3 regions of the Planococcus sp. 1R117A genome follow, and region 1 is predicted to be linked to each of the others. Evidence: riboswitches for the same ligand, from Rfam matches in the RefSeq annotation. Region 1 holds a riboswitch; each other region holds the start of a gene.
The links. Region 1 has a riboswitch for S-adenosylmethionine ahead of ACSFXN_RS04235 (LLM class flavin-dependent oxidoreductase). Riboswitches for the same ligand answer to the same signal wherever they lie in the genome.

Region 1 (4,350 bases):
GCGCCAGAAAGTCTTCGTGAACAGCAGCAAACCGAGCCATGTCACGCCAAAACAGCCAATGGTATACCATAATGTCGATAATCCATATGTATAGGCCCAGCCGGGAACCCCAAGAAATAAATTCGCACTCGCGTAAGAGGTGCCGAAGCTCATGCCGACAAGCGCCGGGCTTATCTTGCCTTTGGCAAGAGCGAAGCCTTTCATCGAACCGCTGTGAACAGCGCCTTTCTTACCGAGCCAAGTCGTCCATGCAAAATAGCCAATAAGCATTACGATGATAAATGGAAGCAACCATGTTGTGTCTTCACGCATTGCCATCTTCTCCTTTCCGTTTCGGTTTTGGATAGATTTTATTCCATAGAGTCAGTCCGGCGATCCAGAAAACCGCGACACTGATCCAGTAAGCTGTAATCATGTCCATTCCCCCTTCTAGTTTTCAATTGGCTGATGCAATTGCTTATAGCTGGCACCAGGATGCGTTTCTTTCAATCCGGTCTGGCCTTTGCCGTAAATTTTTTCGCGGTACGTGCCTTCTGCATATTCTTTTTGGACAAGGCCGCGCTCCTGCAAGACCGGAATGACAAGTTCGACAAAGTCCACGAAACTTCCAGGGGCAAGGGTATAAGCAAGGTTGAAGCCATCGACACCTGTTTCTTCCACCCAATGTTCGATTTCATCCGCGATTTGTTCCGGCGTCCCTACTGCAACCGGCCCTCTGCCGCCAATTCCGACAAACGTGGCAAGTTCACGGATGGTCCATTTGCGGTCCGGGTCGGCGCGCGTAAACACTTCGACTGCCGATTGCATGGCGTTGCTTTGGATATATTCCAAAGTTTCGTCTGGATCGTATCCGGAAAAATCGATGCCCGTCCAGCCGCCGAGAAGTGCAAGGGCCCCTTCATAGCTGACATAGCTTTTCAGTTCCTCGTATTTCGCTTGCGCTTCCGCTTCTGTTTTTCCAACGATGGCGGTGAACGTTGTGTAGACGATGACGTCTTCTGGATTGCGGCCGTTTGCCTGGATGCGTTCACGCAATGCGGTTACCCCTTTTTTCACGACTTGGGTGGTCGGGCCGGCTGTGAACACCGATTCCGCATGCTTTGCCGCAAACTCACGGCCGCGCGGTGAAGCGCCTGCCTGGAACAGAACCGGCGTACGCTGCGGCGACGGTTCCGACAAATGAGCTCCAGGAACTTTGAAATATTCCCCTTCATGCCGGATGTCGTGCACTTTTGACGGGTCGGTGTATACTTTCGCCTGTTTATCACGGACGACGGCGCCGTCTTCCCAGCTTCCTTCCCATAGCTTATAGCAGACTTCCAAGTACTCCGCTGCAAAATCGTAGCGCTGATCGTGGTTCATCTGGTCTTCGAGCCCAATATTGAGTGCCGCGCTTTTCAGATAGGAAGTCACGACATTCCAACCGATGCGCCCTTTCGTCAAATGATCCAATGTCGACATGCGCCGCGCAAATGTATAAGGATGTTCATGACTGACCGAAGCGGTAACACCGAAACTCAAATGTTTGGTGACCGATGACATCAGCGGCACGACCAGCAGCGGATCATTGACTGGAGACTGGACCGCGTTGCGAAGCGCAGCATCCCGGGAGCCATTATAAACATCATAAGTACCCAGCACGTCCGCCAGGAACACCGCATCGAATTTCCCTTTTTCCAACAGCTTGGCAAGTTCAATCCAGTATTCACTGTCAGTGTAGGTATGGGAACGATCGTCTTCATGCACCCATAATCCAGGGGACTGATGCCCACCCGCACACACCATTTCAAATGCGTTCAAGTAAATCCGTTTCTTCGTCATATATATTCCTCCTCATTTTTATTCATTAAATTTGTGCGGTGCCGTCTGCTGAAAAATATAAAAAGCCCTCTTTTTCTCAACGAACGAGAAAAGAGGGCTGCATAAATGGACAGGATCCGCTCTCTTATCTCCCAAGAAAAAATCTTGCTGGAATTAGCACCTTTCTGACAAATGTCAGAGGTTGCTGAAGCGTCAACGGGCCAGTCCCTCGGCTTCTCTGGATAAGATTATTAAATTTAAATCCAATCATAATACTAGGAAATCAAGAAGTCAACCAAACATTTTAAATTGTTCGACTATTTTTATGGTATTCATTTACAGATTATCTATGAAACCTTTTCCTTGCGCCTTTTAAAGCGCTTTCAAAAATTCTCAATCTTTTTATTTTACTGCAAACTTTTTTCACATTGTTTATTGCCATCCATTTTCAAAAACTCTAAGATGAAAGTACTAGAGGTTAAGGGGTTGAGGTTATTGCGTACAATAGGCAGGTTTTCAATAAATGAGGTGTGCAAAAATCACAAACGCTAAGGAGGCTGACATGACAACCATTACTTCAAACCTTTTTACCGGAGAAAAGCTGAAGCTTTCACTGCCGCGAGAAGAAGACACAGACATTATGCTGAAATGGGGAGAAGACGCTGACTATATGCGGAATATCGATACGGAGTTCGCCCTTCCCCGCAACCGGGAGCAACTGGCAAGCGAAGGTGCGCCAAATCCTAATGAAGCCTATTTCCGGCTAAGAACAATTGACGGGGACCGTTTGATCGGCTTTACCGTCATCCATTCGATTGAATGGAATAACCGCGCCGGGATGATGGCCATCGGCATCGGGGATGCTGCAGACCGCAGCAAAGGCTACGGATCGGATGCGCTAAAGCTGATTCTCCGCTACGCTTTTCATGAATTGAACCTGGATCGGGTCGGCCTGGAAGTGATCGAGTACAATAAAGGCGGTATCCGGGCTTATGAGAAAGCAGGTTTTCAAGTGGAGGGCCGCAAACGCTCGATGGTGTACCGCGATGGCAAACGCTTTGACGTCATCGTGATGGGCACTTTGCGCCCGGAATGGGAAGCAATTCATTTTGAAAACTGAATACCAACAGTCCGGCATCGAGTGAGATGCTGGACTGTTTTAATGTTGCAGAAATTGCTGCAGTTTTATTAGTATTTTTCACTGGCTATTGTTCCAGTTGTTTGATGACTCTTGCCGGATTTCCTCCGACAAAGACACCCGCCGGCACGTCTTTCGTAACAACCGCACCGGAAGCGATGACGGTGTTGTCCCCGATTGTTATGCCAGGATTAATCACAGCCCGTCCGCCGATCCAGACATTTGCTCCGATCGCAACCGGCTTCCCGAACTCCAATCCTGCGTTTCGTTCTTTCGCATTCAGCGAATGTGTCGCTGTGTAAATATGGACGCCCGGCCCCATCATACAGTTTGCTCCGATCCGGATTTCGCAGACATCCAATAAGACGCAGTCAAAATTAGCGTAGAAATTCTCGCCAACATGGATGTTATAGCCGTAATTGCAGTGGAATACCGGTTCGACTTCCAGTTTGTTTCCCGTTGACCCAAACAGTTCCTTTAATAAGCCGGTTCTTCTGTTGGCATCCGTTTCCAATGACTGATTGAACAGCCGGGTCAATCTCCGCGCCTGGAGTCTGTCACTCAGCAGTTCAGGGTCAGTCGCATCGTAAAGCGCACCTAGCAGCATTTTCTCTTTCTCGCTTCTCATGTGATCCTCTCCCATCTATGGCTCTTTTTTATATCATCTTACTTCTCCAGCCAAATGGCTACAGAAAAAAATCAATTGCCATAGATAAATGAACCTCGGAGACAGCCTAAGAAAGAGCCTTTGTTTTAAAGGCTCTTTCTTAGGCTGTCGAGAAACTCTTATTCTCTTTTTTCATTTCGCTCTAGGACGGACGCTTTCCGTGGGGTGCGGCCCTAAGCCTCCTCGCTCGCTGGCGAAGACCTTGTGCTCCTGCATCGCTGCGCTAGCTTCGTCGCAAATGAACGGGGCAAATTGCTTTTGCCCCGTTCATTCCCTGCGGGGTCTCAGGACTCGCCCTATTCCCACAGGAGTCGCCGCCTTCCGCTACATTCAGCTTCCTTTTGTTACCTTTAGAGATTCTCTGGAATAGGGAGCTGATTCGGAAAGCTCTTTAATGTTTGTTCCTGCTCCTTAGATATGGAGCCAACCAGCGGAGAAAACCGTACTGCTCCTGCATCGCTTCGCTGCTTCGTCGCAAAGACTTGGCTTCACAAACCTCGGCCAATGTCTTCCCATCTGGTTAGCGGAATATCGGTTAAGGGATTATCACCCATAGAAGTTCTATCTTTCTCTTTTTGTATCAATTGTATATTTTTTCAGTATCGGCTTTCGTCAATTCGATCAATTCCGACAAATCCGCTTTTTCATCGATGATGTACATCGCTGTCCGAAGTTTGTTCGCACGTTCAGCGCCGATGATCGGATGGGTCAGGTTATTGAACTTTCTGGCCAAGTCTTCGTCGGT
Region 2 (4,350 bases), 99 kb from region 1:
TGATGCTGTCAATTCCGAAATCGTTGATCAATAACGGAACAAGTCCGGGATGGATGCCTGCAGAAGGCACTGGGAAGCTTTGCTTCAACGGACTGTCCTTCACCAATTCCTCGCCAAGTGCCAGTGCCTGCGCTTTTTCAAGAGCAACACTGCCGTAAGGGGAGGGGAACAAAGAAAAGTCGGCGCCTGCGTAGCGGACCAGTTTTCCGAGTGCCAGAGAAGTGGCCAGTCCATAAAAGTTGGAAGAAGTGAAAGCGCCGCTGAATGCTGGATGCGCCATGAGCGGCAGCCGGATATCCGGATCTTCTGCCAGTTCCTGCAGCACATCCAGACCATAAGCATGGACATTGAACAGCAAGGCATCCGCCCCAAGTTCGCGTGCTTTTTTTGCCTTGTCACGCAAGTTCGAAGTGCGCCCCGACAAGTTCACCGCATAAAGCGTCCGGTGCCCGGTTTCTTCAAAGACCTGTTGCAGCACGTTTTTCCCTGTGGTGATCCGCTTCTCAAAAGGCGTCAGTGGATTATCAAAAAGGATCTCATCATCTTTTACCAAATCCACTCCGCCGAGCGCCTGCTGGCGAAGCTGCGACGTCAGGAAATCCAAGTCGCGGCCGATGACGCCTTTGAAGATGCTCATGACAAGCGGCCGGCCGGTAACGCTAAGCAATTCCCGAATTCCGTCGATGCCGAACCGCGGTCCCGGAAAATGGGAGAGCAGCTCTTCGTCAAACTCCAAATCGAGCAGCTTAACTTCACCATCCAGCGACAATTTGCCGAAAACAGTGGTTAAAATTGCTGGGAAATCCGCTGAGAAGTTGGCACTTGGATACGAAATCTTCACCACAGCCTTGATTTCATCCGGCTTTAACGGATGCGGGGAATCTTCAAATTCCGTTACTGAAACGACATTTCCTTTATGGTGTTTTAATTGCTGCTGTTCCAATAATGGCAGGTCGGTCCACGATCCGATCGTCAGGCCCAGGGCGATTCCTTCTGCCTTTTCCCCGAATGAACCCGCTTTGCCATACAGCTGGTAAGTCGCTGTTAAACTGCTCATTGCATTCACACTCCTGTTAAAAATCAAAATAAAAAACCTCTTCAAACAAGAAGAGGTTAATAGGCTTAACAACTTCTTATTTCTCAGCCGCATAAATCGGCTGCAAGAATTAGCACCGTGTCCATTAATGGACCGGTTGCCGGGTATCATAGGGCTCGTCCCTCCACCTGCTCTGAATAAGAATGCGTATTCAATTTGGGTTAAATAATTTGGGTTAAATAAAGAAATTAGTTTTGATTATTTCATGCTTAAAGCTTTCTGTCAATGAATATTCGCAAAATTATTTGTAGTTAAAAAAGTTATTGACAGTCAATTCTGAACCGTGATAGGATTCTTCTCAACAGCATATAGTTACTCAAATAGTACTCTTATCAAGAGCAGGCAGAGGGAAATTGGCCCTATGACGCCCAGCAACCGACCGTAATACCTTCGTGAGAAGGGGCGCTTTTGCGCCGGAATGCAAATTCCGCAAGGCACGGTGCTAATTCCATCAGAAATGACCATTTCTGAAAGATAAGAGGCATGGAATCTATCATTCTAGGCCTCTTTCTTGCGGAAAGAGGCTTTTTATATTGACCCGGAAAGGTAGATGAATGATGACAATAGCATCCGAACAATACGAAGCATTAACCGAAGAAAAAGCCATTGCACTGGCTCAGAGCCTATACCCATTCCCTGAAGGAGCGGAACTTGTGTGCCGCGAAATCGGCGATGGGAACTTGAATTATGTATTCCAGATCAAAGATCCTAAAAGCGGAAAAGGGTTGATCATCAAACAGGCATTGCCGTATGCGAAAGTTGTCGGGGAAAGCTGGCCGCTGACTTTGAAACGCGCAACGATTGAAGCGAACGCTCTTCAAAAGCACGGCGAATTTGCACCGGGGCTGGTCCCGGCCGTTTATGCCATGGATGAGGAACTGGCGATTACCGTAATGGAAGACTTGTCTCATCTGACGATTGCACGCGAAGGGTTGATCCAGGGGGCAGCCTATCCGAAACTATCGGAACACATCGGCGAGTATTTGGCGCGCACGCTGTTCCATACATCCGATTTTGCGCTGCACCCGTTTGAGAAAAAGCGCTTGGCGGCCGAATACTCCAACCCGGAACTGTGCAAAATAACAGAAGACCTTATTTTCACCGACCCGTTTTTCAATAACGACACCAATGATTACGAACCGGAGCTTCAAGCCACGGTCGAAGCTATCTGGAACAACGGTCCATTGAAACTTGAAGCGGCAAAGCTGAAGTTCAGTTTTTTGACGGAAGCGGAAGCGCTATTGCATGGGGACCTTCATACCGGCAGTATTTTTGCCAGTGAATCGGAAACGAAAGTCATCGACCCGGAATTTGCTTTTTACGGTCCGATTGGCTTTGACGTCGGCTTGTTTCTGGCAAACTTGATCGTTCAGTCAATCACCCGGAGCGGCGAAGAACGCCAAGTGATTGTGAACCATATCGAACGTACATGGGAAGTTTTCTCAACCCGCTTTTCAGAACTTTGGGACCGGGAAGGCATTGAAGCATACAAAAAAACAGCAGGCTATAAAGAGTTCATATTGGAAAAGATATTCCGCGACACGCTTGGCTTTGCCGGCTGTGAATTAATTCGACGCACAATCGGACTGGCACATGTTAAAGATCTGGACAGCATTGAAGATAAGAATTTGCGCATTCGTTTAAAGAAACAAGCTTTGCAAACCGGCGAAGCGCTGATTTTAAAACGTTCCGGGTTAACAACAATCAGTGCGGTATCTGGTCTGCTTGAGGAGCTGAAGCAATGACAATTCCATTATCAATTGCCTGGACAGACGGGCAGTTGGTCATCTTAGATCAACAGAAACTGCCGCATGAAATTGACTATTTGACACTCGAGACGATTGAAGATGTCTATGAAGCCATCTTTACGCTGAAAGTTCGCGGCGCGCCGGCCATCGGCATCGCCGCCGCTTATGGCTTAGCACTGGCAGCCCAGCGGCACGATGCTGAAACAGTGGAAGCATTCCTGCATTATGTGCGTAAAGATGCGCTTTATCTAGGAGAGTCGCGTCCGACGGCCGTCAACTTAATGTGGGCGCTCGATAGATTGCTTGAAGCCGTTCAAAAAGCTGAATCTGCAGAAAATGGAAAAGCGCTGCTTATCGCAGAAGCGGTGCGCATCCACCAGGAAGATGAAGCTTCCTGCCGGCAGATCGGCGAATACGCCTTGTCGCTTTTGGAAGGGCATAAACGGGTGATGACCATCTGCAATGCCGGATCGATTGCCACTGCGAAATATGGAACAGCCTTGGCGCCATTTCACCTTGGAAGCGAACGCGGCCGGAAATTTGAAGTGTTTGCATGTGAGACCCGCCCGGTATTCCAAGGTTCACGGCTGACCGTCTGGGAGCTTCAGCAGTCAGGAGTGGACGTCACGCTTATCACCGACAGCATGGCGGCCCACACCATTGGGGCGAAAGACATCGAAGCCATTATCGTGGGCGCGGACCGCATCGCGGCAAACGGCGATACCGCCAATAAAATCGGAACACTCAACTTGGCGATTCTCGCTGATGCTTATGGGATTCCATTTTATGTAGCGGCGCCCGCATCAACGTTTGACGTCACCATTGACAGCGGTGCAGAAATACCAATTGAAGAACGGAAAGCGGAAGAAATCACTCATATTGGCAGCCGGCCGGTAGCGCCTCTGGGCACGAAAGTCTTTAATCCTGCTTTTGATGTGACTCCATCCCGCTTTATTACTGCAATCATCACAGAAAAAGGAATCATCAGACCTGATTACTACCAAAATATTCCCGGAGTTCTTAACCTCTATGCAGAAAAAGGAGAAAAATAATGAAAAAACAATCGCTCTTATTATTAACCATTTTATTGATCATCAGTGCATTTCTGGCTGCCTGCCAGCCAAAAGGCGAAGGCAGTGAAGAAAAGACGCCGGACGCTGCGAAAGCAGAAGCCTCGGATAATCCGTTGGCCGGCAAAAAAGTCGCGCTCATCATGCAGCAAAACTTAGGGACGTTTTCTGCGCAGTATATCGAAGGCGTGGAAGAACAAGTCGGGAAATTCGGCGGCAACGTAACGGTCTTTACATCGGACGGCGACTTGGCAAAAATGGCATCCAACTTGGACGCAGCCATCAACCAAGGATTTGACGGAATTTTGATTGACCACGGCACCAAAGAGGCATTGAACCAAGGCGTTGAAAAAGCAGTGGAAAAAGGAATTCCGGTTGTCGCTTTTGATGCAGGAGTAGATGTTGAAGGCGTGGTTTCTTTAGAACAAGGCGATCA
Region 3 (4,350 bases), on a different contig from region 1:
AAGAAGAAGAGTTTGAAAATACCTGGAAGAGAGAGCAGTGAAATCTTGTATTTCCCCAGGCTTTATGTCAAACTGAGAAATGAGTACACTACATAATTTGGAGGGTTTCCGATGAGCACACCACAAGAACTTCGTTATTCTAAAGAGCATGAATGGGTTAAAGTTGAAGGCGGTACAGCACGCATTGGCATCACACATTTTGCACAAGCTGAACTTGGCGATATCGTTTTCGTAGAATTGCCGCAAGTTGGCGATGAAATAAAAAGAAATGAGCCATTTGGCAGCGTAGAATCAGTTAAAACTGTTTCAGAGCTTTATGCGCCTATTAGCGGGCGTGTAATTGAAGTCAACACTGAGCTTGAAGACAGTCCTGAATTTGTAAACGAATCTCCGTATGAAAATGCGTGGATGGTGGTAATCGAATCTCCAGAAGAAGCTGAGATCAGCGAATTGATGTCAGCTGAACAATATCAGGAAATGATCAACGAGTAATATCTTAAAAAGCGCCTATTACTTGGCGCTTTTTTTGCTAGCCGGGAACTATATGAAATAAGCATCTATAGGCTGAACCAATACGGAGCAGCCTTTACACCTAATCTTTCATCATATATCAGCGAGGTGTTGACTTATGGATAAAGTAATTGTGGTTGAAGGGCTAACGGATAAAACACGAATAGCGCCGCTCATTGCAGAACCCGTGACGATTGTTTGCACAAATGGTACAGTTAGTGCATCGAGGCTTGAAGAATTATTGCTGCCTTATGAAGGTTTAGATATCATCATATTGGTGGATGCGGATAAATCAGGTGAACGGCTGCGGAAACTTGTTAAACGCGAATTCCCTGAAGCCCGGCATTTTTATATCAATCGCAGTTACAAGGAAGTGGCAGCGACGCCGATCCGGATCTTGCTCGATGTGCTGATTTCAGCAAATGTTCAAGTCAATAAGTTATTAACTGAGGGATGAAATCGATGAAAGAATGGACACATAAAGAATGGCTGAAAGAAAAGAACACTAGCTCTGCCGCGGCTTATTATTTGTATACGCCGATGTGCGGTACATGCCAAGTTGCTTCTAAAATGATGGATGTCGTAAAAGAGTTGTTCCCGGATTTGCCGATGGGCAAAGCGAATTTGAATTATGTTCAAGAAATCGCCGAATTGTACAAGGTGGAAAGTGTGCCTTGCCTGCTCATTACAGAAAACGGGCAGCTGAAAGAAAAGATTTACGCATTCCAGTCTGTGCCTTACCTATACGGAAAATTGAAATCTGTTGACGAAAAATGTCGAGCATGGTAAATTGAATTTCTGAACAATAATTTCATATCGTAACTCTTATTTAGAGTGGTGGAGGGAAGTGCCCTATGAAGCCCGGCAACCGTCATGAAAATGAAATGGTGCCAAATCACACAAAGCAAAAGCTTTGGGAGATGAGAGAGCGGTTTTCGTGTTTTCACGGTTACCCTTCTGCTCAGTTCTGCGCGGAAGGGTTTTTTATTTTGGATTAGGAGTTGTAAAAGGATGATTGAATTAAAAGAACTGTCGAAGGTTTTCGACACGGGAAAAGGCACTTTAACAGCTGTCGACCATGTCGATCTGTCGATTTCGTCCGGTGAAATTTTTGGCATTATCGGCTATAGTGGGGCAGGAAAAAGTACATTGATCCGTTTATTGAACGGATTGGAAAAGCCTACTTCGGGGACGGTAACAATAAACGGCCAAAATATCTCGGCAAGTAAAGGACCAGAGCTGCGGAAGGCGCGCCAGAAAGTCAGTATGATTTTCCAGCATTTTAACCTTCTGTGGTCACGTACAGTAAAAGAAAACATCGAATTTCCGCTTGAAATCGCAGGTGTTCCAAAAAACAAGCGCGACGCCCGCGTTCAGGAATTGGTGGAATTGGTTGGGCTTACCGGTAGAGAACATGCTTATCCGTCTCAGCTGTCGGGTGGCCAGAAACAGCGTGTCGGCATTGCCCGTGCGCTGGCTAATGAACCTGAAGTGCTCCTATGTGATGAAGCTACTTCAGCACTCGATCCGCAGACAACCGATTCGATTCTGGAACTCTTAGTCGATATCAATAAGCGTCTTGGGCTTACGATTGTTCTCATTACCCATGAGATGCATGTTATTCGGAAGATTTGCCATCGTGTCGCTGTTATGGAAGGCGGCCGCGTCGTTGAACTGGGAGACGTATTGAATGTCTTCCAGGCACCAAAACAGCCAATTACGAAGCGTTTTGTCGCTCAAGTCACCGATACGGAAGATTCTCACGAAACGATTAAACATCTGCGGGAACTTTATCCGACAGGCGAATTGGTGAAATTGGTTTTTGTCGGTGAACAGACAGAACAGCCTATTTTGACTAAGCTGATCCGGAAATACCCTGTAGAGATTAATATTGTGCAAGGAAATATATCGCACACGCAGCGAGGAGCTTATGGAACATTGGTTTTACAAATGAAAGGTTCGCAGCAGCAGATATCCGAAGCTCTCGCATTCTTGAATGCTGAGAGTGTCCAGACGGAGGTGATGGCAAATGATTGAGTCATTATTTCCGAATGTCGATTGGGACAGCATGTGGGAAGCGACGCTCGAAACATTATATATGACAGCCATGTCGACATTCTTCACTTTTGTCATCGGATTGGTTCTGGGAATCGTCTTATTTTTGACGGCACCGAAACAATTATGGGCTAACAGTGTGGTGAATTGGCTGACTGGAGCATTCGTCAACATTTTCCGTTCGATTCCGTTTATCATTTTAATCATTTTGCTGATTCCGTTTACGAAATTTCTCATCGGCACGATTCGAGGGCCGAATGCTGCATTGCCTGCTTTGATCATTGGAGCGGCGCCATTTTATGCGCGCATGGTATTGATCGCGCTGAAGGAAATTGATAAAGGAGTCATCGAGGCTGCGCGTTCTATGGGCGCAACAACTTGGACGATTATCCGTAAAGTGCTGCTGCCGGAGTCCAAACCGGCATTAATTTCAGGTATCACAGTTACAGCGATTGCATTGGTTGGATATACTGCCATGGCCGGAATTATCGGTGCTGGAGGTCTAGGAACACTTGCGTTCTTGGACGGTTTCCAAAGAAGCCGGGAAGATGTTACGCTAATGGCAACTATTTTGATTTTGATCATCGTTTTCGCAATCCAGTTTATTGGTGACCGAATGACTACCAAATCTGATAAACGCTAACAGCTAAACTATAAAAAACATAGAAAAAGGGGACCAGTTACATGAAAAAATTACTAGCAGGATCATTATTGACAGCACTTGTACTTGCAGGCTGCGGTGGCGGCAACGGCGGAGCAAGTGAAGAAGAGACAAGCACATTAAAAGTGGGTGCTTCAAACGTACCGCACGCAATTATTTTGGAACAGGCAAAGCCGCTCCTTGAAGAGCAAGGAATTGAATTAGAGATTGAGACATACCAGGATTACATTTTGCCGAACCAAGATTTAGAAGCTGGAGAAATTGATGCCAACTATTTCCAGCACGTTCCGTATTTGGAGTCACAAAAGAAAGAATTTGGCTATGATTTTGAAAATGCAGGCGGAATCCACATCGAGCCGATCGGTGTTTATTCTCAGAAATATGCTTCATTGGAAGAGCTTCCTGAAGGGGCAACAATTTTAATGAGCAACTCAGTAGCCGACCATGGCCGTATTTTATCGATGCTTGAAGCTCAAGGCTTGATTAAATTGGCAGACGACATAGACAAAACGACTGCTGAAGTGAAGGATATTGTGGAAAACCCGAAAAATCTTGAGTTTGATGCGAACTATGAAGCAGCATTGATGGTTCAATTATATGAAGCAGGCGAAGGCGATGCTTTGTTGATCAACTCAAACTATGCAATCGATGCAGGATTGAGTCCATTGGAAGATTCCATCGCACTTGAAAGTTCAGAATCTCCATACGTCAATATCATCGCAGTCAATAAAGGCGATGAAGACAGCGAAAATATCAAAGCATTAGTTGAAACCTTGAAATCACAGGAAATCCAAGACTTCATCTTAGAAGAATGGGGCGGGGCAGTAGTACCTGTCAAATAATAATGATATAGCTGAATACACGTCATAAAACTGGATGTAGACTCGATTTTTTGAGTCGGCATCCAGTTTTTTTATTTTAGATAATAATTTTAATATTTCGCGTATTGTAGAATCTATTCTAATTACTAGACCAATATGATACTTTTGTATAATAATAAAATACAGTTGTTCATCTAGGGAGGACACATCATGAAAATTAAATTCGGTCTTTTACCGAGGATTATTGTCGCTATCGCTTTAGGTGTATTAATCGGTTCTTTTGCGCCAGAGTGGATGGCACGG

Region 2: it holds a riboswitch for S-adenosylmethionine, as region 1 does, so the genes downstream of both, mtnK (S-methyl-5-thioribose kinase) here and ACSFXN_RS04235 (LLM class flavin-dependent oxidoreductase) in region 1, are expected to answer to the same signal.
Region 3: it holds a riboswitch for S-adenosylmethionine, as region 1 does, so the genes downstream of both, ACSFXN_RS16595 (methionine ABC transporter ATP-binding protein) here and ACSFXN_RS04235 (LLM class flavin-dependent oxidoreductase) in region 1, are expected to answer to the same signal.

The regions. Positions count from the first base shown of each region.
Region 1 is NZ_JBPRLO010000001.1:915,690-920,039, forward strand. Features, by position in the region: gene ACSFXN_RS04230 (sodium:solute symporter family transporter) at 1-312, opposite strand, end outside; gene ACSFXN_RS04235 (LLM class flavin-dependent oxidoreductase) at 430-1,821, opposite strand; SAM riboswitch class I at 1,943-2,049, opposite strand; gene ACSFXN_RS04240 (GNAT family N-acetyltransferase) at 2,372-2,920, shown strand; gene ACSFXN_RS04245 (maltose acetyltransferase domain-containing protein) at 3,006-3,566, opposite strand; gene ACSFXN_RS04250 (MmgE/PrpD family protein) at 4,186-4,350, opposite strand, start outside.
Region 2 is NZ_JBPRLO010000001.1:1,014,979-1,019,328, reverse strand. Features, by position in the region: gene mtnW (2,3-diketo-5-methylthiopentyl-1-phosphate enolase) at 1-1,057, opposite strand, end outside; SAM riboswitch class I at 1,131-1,240, opposite strand; SAM riboswitch class I at 1,423-1,577, shown strand; gene mtnK (S-methyl-5-thioribose kinase) at 1,651-2,841, shown strand; gene mtnA (S-methyl-5-thioribose-1-phosphate isomerase) at 2,838-3,896, shown strand; gene ACSFXN_RS04780 (sugar ABC transporter substrate-binding protein) at 3,896-4,350, shown strand, end outside.
Region 3 is NZ_JBPRLO010000006.1:52,269-56,618, reverse strand. Features, by position in the region: gene ACSFXN_RS16615 (arsenate reductase family protein) at 1-41, shown strand, start outside; gene gcvH (glycine cleavage system protein GcvH) at 112-492, shown strand; gene ACSFXN_RS16605 (toprim domain-containing protein) at 629-967, shown strand; gene ACSFXN_RS16600 (thioredoxin family protein) at 973-1,299, shown strand; SAM riboswitch class I at 1,333-1,437, shown strand; gene ACSFXN_RS16595 (methionine ABC transporter ATP-binding protein) at 1,522-2,547, shown strand; gene ACSFXN_RS16590 (methionine ABC transporter permease) at 2,540-3,208, shown strand; gene ACSFXN_RS16585 (MetQ/NlpA family ABC transporter substrate-binding protein) at 3,250-4,068, shown strand; gene ACSFXN_RS16580 (dicarboxylate/amino acid:cation symporter) at 4,258-4,350, shown strand, end outside.